DNA from 2 places in the Staphylococcus sp. 510 genome. Region 2 is predicted to be linked to the other one. Evidence: predicted binding sites of a transcription regulator. Region 2 holds the regulator's gene; the other holds the start of a gene.
What was found. The regulator Rex, encoded in region 2, represses fermentation and respiration genes when NADH is low (regulators of the CRP and FNR family bind a similar motif). The targets are predictions, from matches to a motif close to TTGTGAAATATTTCACAA.
Positions count from the first base shown of each region.

Region 1: a site for Rex is predicted at 1,520-1,537, ahead of AC2D8K_RS07790 (nitrate reductase subunit alpha). Genes of this name have one in related genera too.

Region 1 covers NZ_JBXVVK010000008.1:86,015-94,300, forward strand. The annotation lists partial or broken gene nirB (nitrite reductase large subunit NirB) at 1-180, shown strand, start outside; gene nirD (nitrite reductase small subunit NirD) at 183-497, shown strand; gene cobA (uroporphyrinogen-III C-methyltransferase) at 488-1,414, shown strand; gene AC2D8K_RS07790 (nitrate reductase subunit alpha) at 1,592-5,275, shown strand; gene narH (nitrate reductase subunit beta) at 5,265-6,818, shown strand; gene narJ (nitrate reductase molybdenum cofactor assembly chaperone) at 6,811-7,386, shown strand; gene narI (respiratory nitrate reductase subunit gamma) at 7,379-8,056, shown strand; gene nreA (nitrate respiration regulation accessory nitrate sensor NreA) at 8,078-8,286, shown strand, end outside.
Region 2 covers NZ_JBXVVK010000006.1:12,466-20,751, reverse strand. The annotation lists gene AC2D8K_RS05685 (sulfurtransferase TusA family protein) at 1-151, opposite strand, end outside; gene AC2D8K_RS05680 (YeeE/YedE family protein) at 164-1,252, opposite strand; gene AC2D8K_RS05675 (hypothetical protein) at 1,425-1,730, opposite strand; gene AC2D8K_RS05670 (redox-sensing transcriptional repressor Rex) at 1,758-2,402, opposite strand; gene AC2D8K_RS05665 (ABC-F family ATP-binding cassette domain-containing protein) at 2,657-4,591, shown strand; gene AC2D8K_RS05660 (MutS-related protein) at 4,942-6,564, shown strand; gene tsaD (tRNA (adenosine(37)-N6)-threonylcarbamoyltransferase complex transferase subunit TsaD) at 6,618-7,655, opposite strand; gene rimI (ribosomal protein S18-alanine N-acetyltransferase) at 7,648-8,112, opposite strand; gene tsaB (tRNA (adenosine(37)-N6)-threonylcarbamoyltransferase complex dimerization subunit type 1 TsaB) at 8,085-8,286, opposite strand, start outside.

The sequences.
Region 1 (8,286 bases), on a different contig from region 2:
GCGCCATGGTTAGAACGTCTTGGCTTTGAAAATGTGAAAGAAGTATTGTTAGATCCCGAACGTCAACAAGCACTTTTCGATAGAGTGATGGAAGCGAAACAAGCGATTCAAGATGAACCTTGGCAAGCAATCGTAAATGATAAAGCATCACAAAAAAACTTTGAAGTTGAGAGGGTTTAATCATGAAAAATATGCAGAAAATTAAAGTGTCTCGTATAGATGAGTTAACACCACTAATTGGTAAAAAAGTATTCGTAAACGATAAAGAGATTGGTTTGTTTTTAACAAATGAGGGTGAGATATTTGCAGTTAATAATATTTGTCCCCATAAGGAAGGCCCTTTGTCAGAAGGTACTGTAAGTGGAAGTTATGTTTATTGTCCATTACATGATCAAAAAATTGACCTTAAGACAGGTAATGTGCAGGAGCCAGATACTGGTTGTGTAAAAACATATCCAGTAGAAATCATAGATGGAGATATATTTATATGTCTATAAATGAATACGGAACTGTCTACTTAGTAGGTGCAGGTCCAGGTAACCCTAGCTTATTAACTAAAAGAGCACAACGGCTCATTGAAAATGCTGATATCATATTATATGACAGATTGGTTAATCCCTTTATCTTACAATATGCTAAGCCAGAAATAGAAATTGTTGATGTTGGTAAGAAACCATATACTAAGCATATTCAACAAGAAAGCATTAATCAAAAAACGATTGAAGCTGCAAGTAAACATCATCATGTGGTTAGACTTAAAGGTGGCGATCCCGCTATATTTGGACGAGTCCAAGAAGAAGTTGAAGCATTAAATAAGCTGAATATCGACTTTGAAATTGTGCCTGGTGTAACATCGGCAAGTGCAGCAGCGCAATCCATGAACTTAGGTCTAACGATGAGGAGTATAGCTAAAAACGTCACTTTTTCAACAGGTCATTTTAAAGATTCAAAAGATAATGACATTGATATTAGTACATTATTAAATAAAGGAACGCTAGCAGTTTATATGGGGGTTAAACGATTACCTAGAATTATTAAGCAAATCAGACAATATACATCTTATGATTACCCAATTGCTATTGTCTTTCGTGCATCACTTTTTGATGAGAAAATATTGACTGGAAATATCAGTAATATTGAGCAAAAGTTAACCCAATATAATGTAGAAGGATTACCAGGTATTTGTATCATTGGAGATATCATCAACTATTCACTACCTCAAAATAAGGCTAAGCATACAGAAATCATATATATTGTAAAAGGGAATAGAAATCACGCATTGGAAAAATGTGAATTATTATATGAACAAGGTTATGGATCCATGATTGAAGTAGATGAGACGTATCATTATTCTCAACAAGCATTATACAAATCAGTACTAAAGCAGTATGCACATCAATTTATTGAAATATAAATCCACAATGAATATTAACTATAACGCAGTGTCTATCTAGAATAGGCACTGCTTTTTTGTAGGGAATTTATAAGTGCAATTAGGACATTCCCTAATATATAAATATTGTGAAAAAATGTACAATCTAATTGAAAAGTTAGGAACGCATATATGAAGTAAAGGTCTAGGAGGATACTTATGGGGAAATTTGGATTAAATTTTTTTAAGCCAACTGAAAAGTTTAATGGTAATTGGTCAGTACTTGAAAGTAAAAGCAGAGAATGGGAAAAAATGTACCGTGAACGATGGAGTCACGACAAAGAAGTGAGAACAACACACGGCGTGAATTGCACTGGATCATGTTCATGGAAAGTTTTTGTTAAGAATGGCGTCATTACTTGGGAAAATCAACAAACAGATTATCTTAGTTGTGGTCCAGAAATGCCGGAATATGAACCAAGAGGATGTCCTAGAGGTGCATCATTTTCATGGTATGAATATAGTCCATTAAGAGTTAAATATCCCTATATCAGAGGTCAACTTTTAGAATTATGGCAAGAAGCACTTGAAGAAAATCATGGAAACAAAATAGCTGCATGGGCATCTATTGTAGAAGATGAAGAAAAAGCAAAACGTTATAAACAAGCACGTGGTATGGGTGGTCATGTAAGATCAAATTGGAAAGATGTAACTGATATTATTGCTGCTCAATTATTATATACCATCAAAAAGGACGGTCCAGATAGAATAGCTGGATTCACACCTATTCCAGCGATGTCTATGGTGAGCTATGCAGCTGGCGCACGATTCATTAATTTATTAGGCGGAGAAATGTTAAGTTTTTATGATTGGTATGCTGATTTACCACCAGCATCACCTCAAATTTGGGGAGAACAGACAGATGTTCCTGAATCAAGTGAATGGTATAACGCTGCTTACTTGATTATGTGGGGTTCAAACGTGCCATTAACACGAACACCAGATGCGCACTTTATGACAGAAGTGAGATATAAAGGGACTAAAGTCGTTTCTATCGCGCCGGATTATGCTGAAAATGTAAAATTTGCTGATAATTGGTTAGCACCTAACCCAGGTACTGATGCTGCAGTTGCTCAAGCAATGACACATGTTATTTTACAAGAATATTATATCAACAATCCTAATTCACGATTTATTAATTATGCTAAACAATATACAGATATGCCTTTTGTATTAATGTTAGATCAAGATGACAATGGTTTGAAAGCAGGCCGATTTTTAAGAGCAAGTGATCTTGGACAAGATACAACAAACGGAGAATGGAAGCCTGTGTTATTTGATAACTTATCAAATCAACTAGTTGTTCCAAATGGCACGATGGGACAACGTTGGGAAGATGGTAAACAATGGAATCTTAAATTAGAAGATGAAGATGGCAATGTTATTCAACCTAGTTTATCCATGGATGAAAGCGATTTTGAATTACAACAAATTCAATTTCCATATTTTGATAGCAATGGTGATGGTGTCTTTGAACGCCCTATACCTACTAAGAAGATTAAATTAGCTAATGGTGATGAAAGATATATTACTACTGTATATGATTTGATGGTTAGTCAATATGGTATCAAACGTTTTAATCATGAATTAGAAGCGACGGGATATGATGATTCGCATTCTAAATATACACCTGCATGGCAGGAAGACATTACAGGTATAAAATCTAGTTTAGTCGTTCAAGTTGCAAAAGAATTTGCCCAAAACGCTATAGACACAGAAGGGCGTTCAATGATCATTATGGGTGCTGGTATCAACCACTGGTTTAATTCCGATACAATTTATCGTTCGATTTTAAATTTAATTATGTTATGTGGCTGTCAAGGAGTAAATGGTGGCGGTTGGGCACACTATGTTGGACAAGAAAAATGTCGACCTATTGAAGGTTGGAATACGATTGCATTTGCTAAAGATTGGCAAGGACCACCTCGTTTACAAAATGGTACAAGTTGGTTCTATTTCGCGACAGATCAATGGAAATATGAAGAATCAAATGTCGATAAATTGAAATCACCTTTAGCGAAACATATTAAACATCAACATCCAGCTGATTACAATGTTACAGCTGCTAAATTAGGTTGGTTACCATCGTATCCTCAGTTTAATAAGAATAGTTTGTTATTCGCAGAAGAAGCTAAAGAAAATGGTGATGATTCAAATGAAGCCATATTAAAACGTGCGATTAATGAAGTGAAAACGAAACAAACAAAATTTGCAGTAGAAGATCCGGATTTAAGAAAAAACCATCCTAAAACATTATTCGTATGGCGTTCTAATTTAATCTCTAGTTCTGCTAAAGGACAAGAATATTTTATGAAACATTTATTAGGTACAAAATCAGGATTATTAGCATCACCAAACGAAGATGATAAACCTGATGAAATTCAATGGCGAGAAGAAACAACAGGTAAATTAGATTTACTCGTATCACTCGATTTTAGAATGACAGCGACGCCATTATATTCGGATATTGTTTTACCAGCAGCAACTTGGTATGAAAAACATGATCTTTCTTCTACTGATATGCATCCTTATGTTCATCCATTTAATCCAGCCATAGATCCATTGTGGGAGTCTCGATCAGATTGGGATATTTATAAAACACTCGCTAAAGCAGTGTCAGAAATGGCGAAGGATTATCTACCAGGTACATATAAAGATGTCGTAACAACACCGTTAGGTCATGATTCCAAACAAGAAATAGCAACACCATTAGGTATCGTAAAAGATTGGTCTAAAGGAGAGATAGATGCCATACCCGGTAAAACCATGCCTAACTTTACAATCGTAGAACGTGACTACACGTTAATTTACGATAAATATGTTTCTGTTGGACCGAAATTAGAGACAGATAATGTAGGGGCACATGGCGTTAGTTTTAGCGTGAAGGAACAATACGAAGAATTAAAAAGTATGCTAGGGACTTGGAATGATAAAGACCCTAATTCTATCAAAAATGATAAACCAAGAATTCACTCTGCTCGAAATGTAGCAGATGCAATGTTGAATATTTCATCTGCTACAAATGGTAAATTATCACAAAAATCTTATCAAGACTTAGAAAAACAAACAGGTATGACGTTAACAGATATTTCAAGTGAACGTGCGTCTGAAAAAATAACATTTTTAAATATTGGTTCTCAACCTAGAGAAGTTATACCAACTGCAGTGTTCCCTGGATCAAATAAAAATGGACGACGTTATTCACCATTTACAACTAATATTGAACGACTCGTTCCTTTTAGAACGTTAACTGGTCGTCAAAGTTACTATATTGATCATGAGGTTTTCCAACAATTTGGAGAAAGTTTACCGATTTACAAACCTACGTTACCGCCAATGGTATTTGGTACTAAGGATAAACAAATTAAAGGTGGCACTGATACTTTAATTCTGCGTTATCTTACACCACATGGTAAATGGAATATTCACTCTATGTATCAAGATAATAAACATATGTTAACGCTATTTAGAGGTGGTCCAACAGTTTGGATTTCTGATGAAGATGCTAAAGAACACAACATTCAGGATAACGATTGGTTAGAAGTATATAACCGAAATGGTGTCGTTACTGCGAGAGCTGTTATTTCACACAGAATGCCTAAAGGTACCATGTTTATGTATCATGCACAAGATAAACATATTCAAACGCCAGGTTCTGAAATTACAGATACTAGAGGTGGATCACATAACGCACCAACACGAATTCATTTGAAACCAACACAGTTAATAGGTGGCTATGCTCAAATTAGTTATCATTTCAATTATTATGGACCAATTGGTAATCAAAGAGATGTATATGTAGCAGTAAGAAAGATGAAGGAGGTCAATTGGCTTGAAGATTAAAGCGCAAATAGCAATGGTGTTGAATTTAGATAAATGTATAGGTTGTCATACTTGTAGCGTTACTTGCAAAAACACATGGACAAATCGACCTGGGGCAGAATATATGTGGTTTAATAATGTTGAAACAAAGCCTGGTACAGGATATCCCAAACGTTGGGAGGATCAAGAGCACTATAAAGGCGGTTGGGTATTGAATCGAAAAGGCAGATTACAACTTAAATCTGGTAGCAAGTGGTCTAAAATAGCCCTTGGAAAAATCTTCTATAATCCTGATATGCCATTAATTCAAGATTATTATGAGCCATGGAATTATAACTATGAGCATTTAACAACAGCTAAGGCAGGTCAACACTCACCAGTAGCAAGAGCTTACTCTGTTATTTCTGGAGAAAAGATGGATATTGAATGGGGACCTAACTGGGAAGATGATTTAGCTGGTGGTCATGTGACTGGACCTAAAGATCCAAATATTCAAAAGATAGAAGAAGATATCAAGTTTCAATTTGATGAAACCTTTATGATGTACCTACCAAGATTGTGTGAACATTGTCTTAATCCAAGTTGTGTTGCATCTTGTCCATCAGGAGCTATGTATAAAAGAGATGAAGATGGTATTGTTTTGATCGACCAAGATGCATGTCGTGGATGGCGTTATTGTATGACTGGATGCCCTTATAAAAAAGTTTATTTTAACTGGAAAACGAATAAGGCCGAAAAATGTACATTTTGCTTCCCTAGAATTGAAGCAGGCATGCCTACAGTCTGCTCAGAAACCTGTACAGGTCGAATGAGATATTTAGGCGTATTATTATATGATGCTGACAGAGTGGAAGAAATGGCGTCGACTGAAAATGAACAAGATTTATATGAAAAACAATTGGAATTATTTTTAGATCCATTTGATGAAGAAGTCATTGCGCAAGCTGAAAAAGATGGTGTCAATCATGAATGGATTGAAGCGGCACAACAGTCACCGATTTATAAATTAGCAATTGAATATAAATTAGCATTCCCATTGCATCCAGAGTATAGAACTATGCCAATGGTGTGGTATTGCCCACCATTAAGCCCAATTATGAGTTATTTTGAAGGTAAAAATTCAGAACAAGATCCGGATATGATTTTCCCTGCCATAGAAGAAATGCGCTTACCGATAGAATATTTGGCGAACATGTTTACAGCCGGTGCTACAAAACCGGTCAAACAAGCACTACAGAAAATGGCTATGATGAGAAGTTATATGAGAGCACAAGTGACTCAAAAAGATTTCGATGTTGAACGTTTAACGCAACTAGGACTTACTGAACGTCAAACGAAAGATATGTATCGATTATTAGGTTTAGCCAAATATGAAGAACGATTTGTGATACCGACGACACATAAAGAAACTTATTTAGATACTTATCACGCTCAAGGTTCGCAAGGTTATGGTGGTGAAAACTTCGGCGTTAATTGTGAAGGATGCGGCGTCGCTGTTGCTACGGACAAATCAGGTCAAGACATTTATAACGAGCGGTTTTATGGAGGGATTTTCCGTGATTAACTTTGACAATTTATATCGATATCAAGACAGTTTAGGATATATCGCAATGCAATTATGCTTCCCTGAGAAAAAGACATTTAATGAAAATATATTTAACGAAGTCATCGATCCTAGTCATCCGGGGTATGAAGACCTAATAGCATTTAGAGAACAGATGATGCAATATACGTTATCTGAAATTCAACAAATATATACAGATACCTTTGATTTTAGCAAAAAAGCACCATTATATATGACCTATAATCAATTCGACACTCAAAAAGAGAGAGGCCAAATGTTAGCAAAACTCAAAGTTTTGTACGAAATGTTTGGATTAAAAATGGTAGATAATGAATTGTCAGATTATCTACCATTGATGCTACAATTTTTACAGACAATAGAATGGCGTGGCGATGAAAGGGCAGAAGAAAATATTCAATTAGTCATCATGATTATTGAAGATGGAACATTTGTAATGGCAAATGAACTTGGAAAACAAAATCATCCATATGGGTACGTAATACAAGCATTAAGAAAGACTTTGAAATTATGTTTAGAAGTACCAGAAGGGGTGGCTCAACATGATTAATCAATTTTTATGGGTCATTTATCCATACTTATGTTTAGCTATATTTATCATAGGACACATTGCAAGATATAAGTATGACCAGTTTTCTTGGACTGCAAAGTCTAGCGAATTAATTGAGAAAAAGAGACTGAAATGGGGAAGCTTGCTATTTCATTTAGGCGTAATTCCAGTTTTCTTTGGACATGTAGTTGGTCTTGTTATACCGAAATATTGGATGGACTCATTAGGGATTGATGAGCATATGTACCATTTTGGAGCAGTCTATATTGGTAGTATTTTTGGTATAATGACGTTAATAGGTATGTTGTTACTTACTGCTAAAAGAATTACAATTAAAAATGTAAGGCGTTTAAGTTCATTTTCGGATATTTTTGTAAATATTCTTTTATTAATTATTATCTTCATGGGATGTTACTCTACAATAGTTACGAATATCATGCATATCGACTTTAATTATCGTGAAACCATTTCAGTATGGTTTAGACAACTCTTTATGTTTAAACCGCACGCAGATTTGATGGCCAATGTACCATTGCAATTTAAATTACATATGGTATTAGGGTTTACCATTTTTGCATGTTGGCCATTTACGCGTTTAGTTCATGTATGGAGTGTACCATTATCGTATACAAGTAGAAGGTACATTATTTATCGAAAAAATAAACTATAGTAATTCAAAGGTGGAAATAGTATGATGCCAGATTCAATGTTCGAAAGCCAAAGTTTTCAAGAAAATATTGATAGAATTAGATTAGAACAAGGTTTTGATTTTGCGGCGTTAGCTTTTTATGAATCAGCGAGCACCTATTCACCTATAAAATGGCAATATGTATCAGGTAACAATAATGATAGATATAAATTGATTATATTACGTAAAGGTCGAGGTCTAGCTGGTAATGT
Region 2 (8,286 bases):
CTGCCGCCCAATTAGGGATTGCCTCAGTCGCCTGTGTACAATCAAAATCAATTTTTAATTCATCACCAGAATCTAATTCAGTCATTTTCTTTTGAGCTTCTATTAAAGGGAAAGGACAAACCATCCCAACTGTGCCTAATTCATATACCATAATAACTCCTCCTTAAGTCGTTTGTGTTTGTTGTTTAACTGTTGTTTGTTGTTTTTTAGTCGATTGTTGTAGTTGTTTCATTGGCTTAATAAAAATAAAGTAACTCATAAACCATACACCTAGAATCATTGAACCTAGACCAATCCAGCCTTGCCAACTCATTGTCGCCGTTTCAACTAAGCCATTACCGATTGAACAACCACCTGCAACAGAGGCTCCAAAGCCCATTAAAATGCCACCAATTGCACTATTTCTAATTGTTTTCTTATCTGGTAAACGCCATTTAAATTCTTTTGATCCTTTAGCAGCAATGTAAGAACCTAGGAATATACCTATAACTAAAAATGCGCCCCAATCAATGAGTTGTGTATTTCCAGTAATTAAGAAATTAACAATATTTGCTGAAGGTGTCGTAATTCCTAATCCATAATCTCTACCAGTAGAACTACTCATTGGCCAAGCTAATAAAGCGATTAAACCAACTGCAATAGCCGCTACAAACGGATGATATCTTCTTTCAAATAAATAATGTCTTACGCCTGAATACTTCTGTTTTAATTTAGGGACTGCTACTTTAGGCTTTTTAAGTGTTTTTGTCACTAATATTAAAGTAATTAACGTTATTAGTATTACTAAAATCCAATTGGGAATATGCAATGTATCTGCCATACTTGCATTGACATTTGTAGGTTGATTAATTACTTTTAGGACTGGTGACAAAACACCTGTCTTAGTAATTGCACTTGTTAATGCATATAAAATGAGTGCAACCCAACTACCTATTAAACCTTCTCCTGCTCTATAATATGTTCCAGTAGCACAACCACCTGCTAATACAATACCTATGCCAAAGACAAAAGAACCAATGATTGTACCAACAATTGGAAATGTGTGTGCTGGAACATTTACTATACCTAAACTTGTTAATATTAATAAACCAATACTTTGAACTGTAATAGCAACAAGCAATGCATAGAACATTTTATTACTTTTTTGAACATACATATCTCTAAAACCGCCTGCTAAGCAAAAGCGTGTTCGTTGCATTACAAATCCTAATAGTACGCCGACGATCAAACCGCTTATAATCATCCAAACCACGTTATCACCCTTTTCCGATATAAATACTAAGTTATTTTACAGGATAAAGTGTTATATTTCAAGTTCACTATCATAATATGTTTCTTAATTCTACACATTTATCAATGAAATGCTTTATTTAAAATAAAAAAAGAGTACATCTCGATAAGATGTACTCTTGCTCATCACTTTTTTAATGTGCTTGTATTTCATCGATATAATGAACTAATGCTTGCAATTCATTTGCTTTAAAATGACTAAATTTATACCAAGTTTGGTTATAGTAAATCAATAATTTATGTCCCAGTAACCCCTTACGTATTTGGTAACGAATAATTTTTTTAACATCAATTTCTAAATTTAGAGGATTATGATTTGTATAATAGGACTTGAACACTAATGTATGACCGTTCAATACCAATTGTCCTGGAATGTATATTAATGTAGGTAAATGTGCTTTATACATACACCCTATTTGAATCAATACTTTATCATTCATAAAAAGTCCCTCCAAATGATCAATATGCTATTTCATTGATTCATCATAATTTCTCATAAAGAAAAGTAAGGACTGTAATTCAATACCTAAATCAATATGATGTACTTGTACATCAGTTGGCGTACTCACTCTCGCTGGTGTAAAATTCATAATACCTTTAATACCAGATTCAACCAGCTCATCTGTAACACTTTGGGCAACCTGTTCAGGTGTTGTAAGAATGACTACATCAATATCTTGATTTGATAACGTATGTTTTAAAGTCTTGCTATCTTTTACAACAACACGGCCTACTCGTTCGCCGATGACATCTTGATTTACATCAAATGCTTCTGTAATGGTCATTTCATCGTGAATTGAGAAGTTATATGTTAATAATGCTCGACCTAAGTTACCCACACCAACAATTGCAATTTTAATATCATTGCTACCACTAATTTCAGCTTTGAAAAATTCAATTAAACTATCTATATTATAGCCATATCCTTTTTTACCTAATTCGCCAAAATATGAAAAATCTCTACGAATCGTAGCTGAATCTATTTGTAATGCTTCGCTAATAGCTTTAGAATTAACACGGTCAATACCTTTAGATTTTAGATTACTCACAAATCTATAATATAACGGTAAACGTTTTAAAGTTGCTCGAGGAATTTTAACGTTACTTGCCATTTTATTTGTCTCCCTTCGACGCTAAACGGTTTTAATTTTATGTATATATGTTTGCAACAATAAAAATCCAAATAATTGTTCACAATGAATACTTGCTAATTATACATTAATAAAATTTAAAAATAAATATCCTAGTTTCAAGACACAGCTTAATACTGTAAAATAAATATTAATATGATAAACAAAAAATTTAAACATATCAAACTATATGTATAGTTTATAATGATATCGCATATTTAGAAAGGTGAAGTCGGATGATACTTTTACAACTTAATGACATCTCTAAATCGTTCGATGGTGAAGATATCTTTACTAACGTTGATTTTGAAGTGAAAACTGGTGAACGAATAGGCGTTGTTGGACGAAATGGTGCCGGTAAATCAACACTTATGAAAATCATTGCTGGCGTTGAAGATTATGATAGTGGTCACATTTCAAAGATTAAAAATCTTAAGATGGGCTATTTAACACAACAAATGACGTTGGACTCTAACGCCACTGTGTTCGAGGAAATGTCAAAACCATTTGAACATATTAAAAATATGGAACTATTAATCAAACGTGAAACAGATTGGTTAGCTGCCCATGCAAATGAGTATGATACACCTACTTATCAATCACATATGGAAAAATATGAATCTTTATCAAATCAATTTGAGCAATTAGAAGGTTATCAATATGACAGTAAAATTAAAACAGTTCTTCATGGATTGAATTTTAATGAAGATGACTTTAATAAGCCTATTAATGACTTTAGTGGTGGTCAAAAAACACGATTATCACTTGCACAAATGTTGTTAAATGAACCAAATCTATTATTACTTGATGAACCTACCAACCATCTCGATTTAGAAACTACAAAATGGTTAGAAGATTATTTGCGTTACTTTAAAGGGGCAATTGTCATTATAAGTCATGATAGATATTTCTTAGACAAAATCGTTACACAAGTTTATGACGTCGCTTTAGGTAGTGTTAAACGATATATTGGTAATTATGAACAATTTATTCAACAGCGAGATAAATATTATGAAAAACGTATGCAAGAATATGAAAAACAACAAGAAGAAATTAAACGGTTAGAAACATTTGTAGAAAAAAATATCACAAGAGCTTCTACAAGTGGAATGGCAAAGAGCCGTCGTAAAACATTAGAAAAAATTCAGCGTATTGATAAACCAATGATTGATGCAAGAAGTGCTAACATTCAATTTGGATTTGATAGAAATACCGGAAATGACGTCATGCATATCAAACAATTAGAAATTGGTTATGATGATACACCTATTACTAAACCTATTAATTTGGAAGTATCCAAAGGTGATCACATCGCTATTATTGGGCCAAATGGTGTCGGTAAAACCACTTTAATTAAAACCATTGCTCAAAGACAACGTCCACTCGGTGGCGAAGTCACATTTGGTGCTAATTTACAAATAGGTTACTATGACCAAAAACAAGCTGAATTCAAATCAAATAAAACCATTTTAGATTATGTTTGGGACCAGTATCCAAATATGAACGAAAAAGATATTCGAGCAGTATTAGGCCGTTTTTTATTCGTACAAGACGACGTCAAAAAAATTATCAATGATTTATCTGGTGGCGAAAAGGCAAGATTACAATTAGCCTTGTTAATGTTGCAACGTGATAATGTACTTATTTTAGATGAACCTACCAATCACCTCGATATAGATTCGAAAGAAATGTTAGAACAAGCTTTAGAACATTTTGCAGGTACTATTATCTTTGTATCCCATGATAGATACTTCATCAATCAATTAGCCAATAAAGTATTTGACCTAGATCATGATGGTGGAAAAATGTATCTTGGTGATTATCAATATTATATTGAAAAAACAGAAGAAGCTGCAGCCTTAAAAGCTAAAGCAGAGAGTGAAATTGAGTCTGCAAATCACTCAAATACTAAACAGACTACAGCGTCATCATATGAAAACCAAAAGCAGCGTCGTCGCGAACAACGCAAAATAGAACGTGAAATCGAGCAACGTGAAGCCATCATCGAATCATGTGAAGCAAAGATCGAAGACATTGATCATCAACTTACACAACCCGACGTTTATAGCGATCCTGTAAAATCCAATGAACTAGCTGAATTAAAATCGAATACCGAACAAGAATTAGAACAAGCAATGCTTGAATGGGAAGAATTACAAGAAAAATTATAAATAACTATTATTTTTCCAGACACTAGAAAGTAGATTTTCTACTTTTTAGTGTCTTTTTTCTGATTTTTAATTGATTATTATTAACATTCATTTTCGCCTATCTGATAGCTATCCACAGAGTTATCCTAGTTATCCACAGGTAATATGTAACTAAATTTTAGAGTTATTCAGATAAAAATTTGCTATATCCACAAATTTTAACACCACTTATCCACAAGTTGTGCACTTATTGTTGATAAGTACGCATGTTCCCTATTGACATATCTTCTGACTTCTCATTTTTATCATTGATTGTTTCAAATTAAATGATATGAAATAATTAAAAAAACAATACATTAAGGAGTTTTTAAATGAATGACCCACAGTTGTTTTTATTATTTGTTTTAGGCGTTATTATATTAACCACAGTCGTTAGTATCATTACTTCTATCATTAATAGACGACAGTTCATTAATAAAATTAACGGCTTATGGTCTAATCAAGAAAAGTTAGAAAAATTTATCAGGCCAAATGCGAAATATGATTATCAATTTCAAACCTATTTTGATAACTATGATGATCGTCAACTTATTGATAACAAGACATGGTCTGACTTAAATATGGATGCATTATTTCAAAGTATGAATTTCAATTTCACAGCACTTGGGGAGATGCGTTTATATGCAACATTACGTAGAATGTTTAAAGTGAACAATAAAATATTACTCAATCGTTTTAAAGAAGATACTTCTTTTAGGAATCAGGTTTCATTACGGTTAGGTCTAGTTGGTAAAAGTGTCTATCCACATTTTCCCGATCAACTCACACCTATTAAATGTCAAAAAATATTCATGCTTGCCCCCTTATTACCAATAATCGCTTTAATTTATACGTGCTTTGATGCGTCAAATGGTATTCTGTTATTCATCATGGCATGCGTGATTAATATCATTTTATCGGTCAGTTTAAAACGAACATATGAACAAGATTTAAAAACCATTTTTTATACTGCTAATATTTTAAAACAGTGTAAAAATCTTACTGATATAGAGGGAACACCGCAAATAGACGTTAATTTCAATCACTTTAAAACTGCAAGATATTTAAGTGGCATATTAGCTAAAGTCGAAAGCGTTGACTTTGCATCAGCCTTTGTTTTATTAATTAAAACTATATTTATGTTAGATTATCTTATTTTTCACACAATTCAACATAGTTACTATAAATATTTAGATGAAGTATTAAAATGCTACGATTATATTGGCCAATTAGATAATCATTATGCAATTGCCTTATACCAAGAGACATTAGAAGCATACTGCGAACCTGAAATAATTCAAAATAGTAATACTCTACAGCAATTATGTGAGTTTAATCAACTTGTACATCCATTAATTAACCATGCTGTTCCAAATGATTTAAATCTCAATCGAAATATTTTATTAACCGGTTCGAATGCATCTGGTAAATCAACCTTCATGAAGACTGTTACGCTTAATCTTATTTTGGCTCAAACAATTAACACTGCAACAGCCACTCAATTTAAATATGTACCTGGATTAGTCTACACGTCTATGGCTAATGCAGATGATGTCTTATCAGGAGATAGCTATTTTATGGCTGAATTGAAATCCATTCGCCGTTTATTCAATATTTCAACGGATAATCAAGTATACTGTTTCATTGATGAAATCTTTAAAGGAACCAATACTACAGAACGTATTGCCGCTTCTGAATCAGTATTAACTTATTTATCTCACTTGCCAAATTACTATGTATTAGCTGCAACACATGATATTGAATTATCAAATTTATTAAATATATCTTATACAAATTATCACTTTAATGAATCAATTAAAGATGATTCCATTGCGTTTGACTTTAAAATCAAACCAGGTAAAGCAAATACAAGAAATGCAATCGAATTGCTAAGATTGACACAATTCCCTACTGATATTTATGAACGTGCCAAACAACAAGTTAAGTATATATAATAAAAAGTCAGTAGTGTGAGATTCTATTTAATCTCGCATTACTGACTTTATAATTATGATAAAGATTCAATTGAAAAATCTTCAATATCGATATTATTTTGTCCATTCATTGCCATATCTCCACGAATGCCTGCTAAATACAAGAAATGACCTGCTGCACCAATCATCGCTGCATTGTCAGTACATAATTTTGGTGTAGGAATGGTTAATTGGATTTGATTATTTTCACACTGTTTAGAAATACTTTCTCTTAGTCCACGATTACTTGCTACACCACCAGCAACAATTAATCGCTTAACGTTATACGCTTTGCAAGCATGTATCGCTTTAGTTGTTAACACTTCAACAACACTATTTTGGAAGCTAGTTGCCACATTTTCTGGCACAATGTCTTGCCCTTTTTGACGTTGATTATGCAATTGATTAATAACTGCACTTTTTAGTCCACTAAAACTGAAATCATAACTTTCTTTTTCTAACCAAACTCTAGGAAATTGATACGTATCTTCACCTATAGCTGCTAATTGATCTATTTGAGGTCCACCTGGATATGGCAAGTCAATTGTACGTGCTACTTTATCATATGCTTCACCTACAGCATCATCTCTTGTTTCACCTATCACTTCAAAATGGAGATGGTCTTTCATATAAACTAATTCTGTATGACCACCTGAAACGATTAATGCCATTAATGGAAATGTTAACGGTGTTTCTAAATGATTCGCATAGATATGTCCTGCAATATGGTGAACGGGTATTAATGGTATATCATATGCAAATGCAAGTGCTTTCGCTGCATTAATACCTATGAGTAACGCACCTATAAGTCCAGGTCCTTGCGTTACAGCGATAGCATTAATATCGTTCATAGTCACATTTGCAGTTTGTAAAGCAGTGTCTATAGTAGTTGTGATTCCTTCGACATGATGACGACTAGCAATTTCAGGTACAACACCACCAAAGCGCTTATGACTTTCAATTTGGCTTAACACTGTATTGGACAATATTTCCGTACCATTTTTAATAATACTTACACTTGTTTCATCACAACTTGTCTCTATTGCTAAAATTAATGTCTGTTGATTATTCACGTAAATTCACCCACATGACTAATGCATCCTGCCCTTCTCCATAATAATTTTTTCGTTTTCCACCATATTGAAAACCTAAATTTTGATAAACATGTTGAGCCACTGTATTATCCACTCTAACTTCTAAACTCATCACTTCACATCGATGTCTCGCATAATTCATGACATATTTTAATAATAATTGTCCTAAACCATATCCTCTAAATTGCTCTGCAATCGCAACTGTGGTTATTTGTGCTTGATCAATGACAACCCATAATCCTAAATATCCAATAATCGTATGGTTAAATTCTATGACGAAATAATTAGCAAACTCATTCTTTTCAATTTCATGATAAAATGCATCGATTGACCATGAACTATCATTAAAACTAGATCTTTCAATGTCAAAGACTGCTGGAACATCATCTTTACTCATTTTTCTAATATTTAATTGTTCTTCTGTTGGTCTATCCAATTTCTTTCCGCCTCAGTTATTTTATGATATTTAGGAACAAAACTATGGATTTCAGTTGGCTGGCTAATTAAATTTTTCATGACTGATGCTTGTGGTAATTGATTAATGCCCTTAGCATCTAGCAAATGTTCTAATTTAACCGTATCTTCACCTATAAATACATGTGGTTGATCA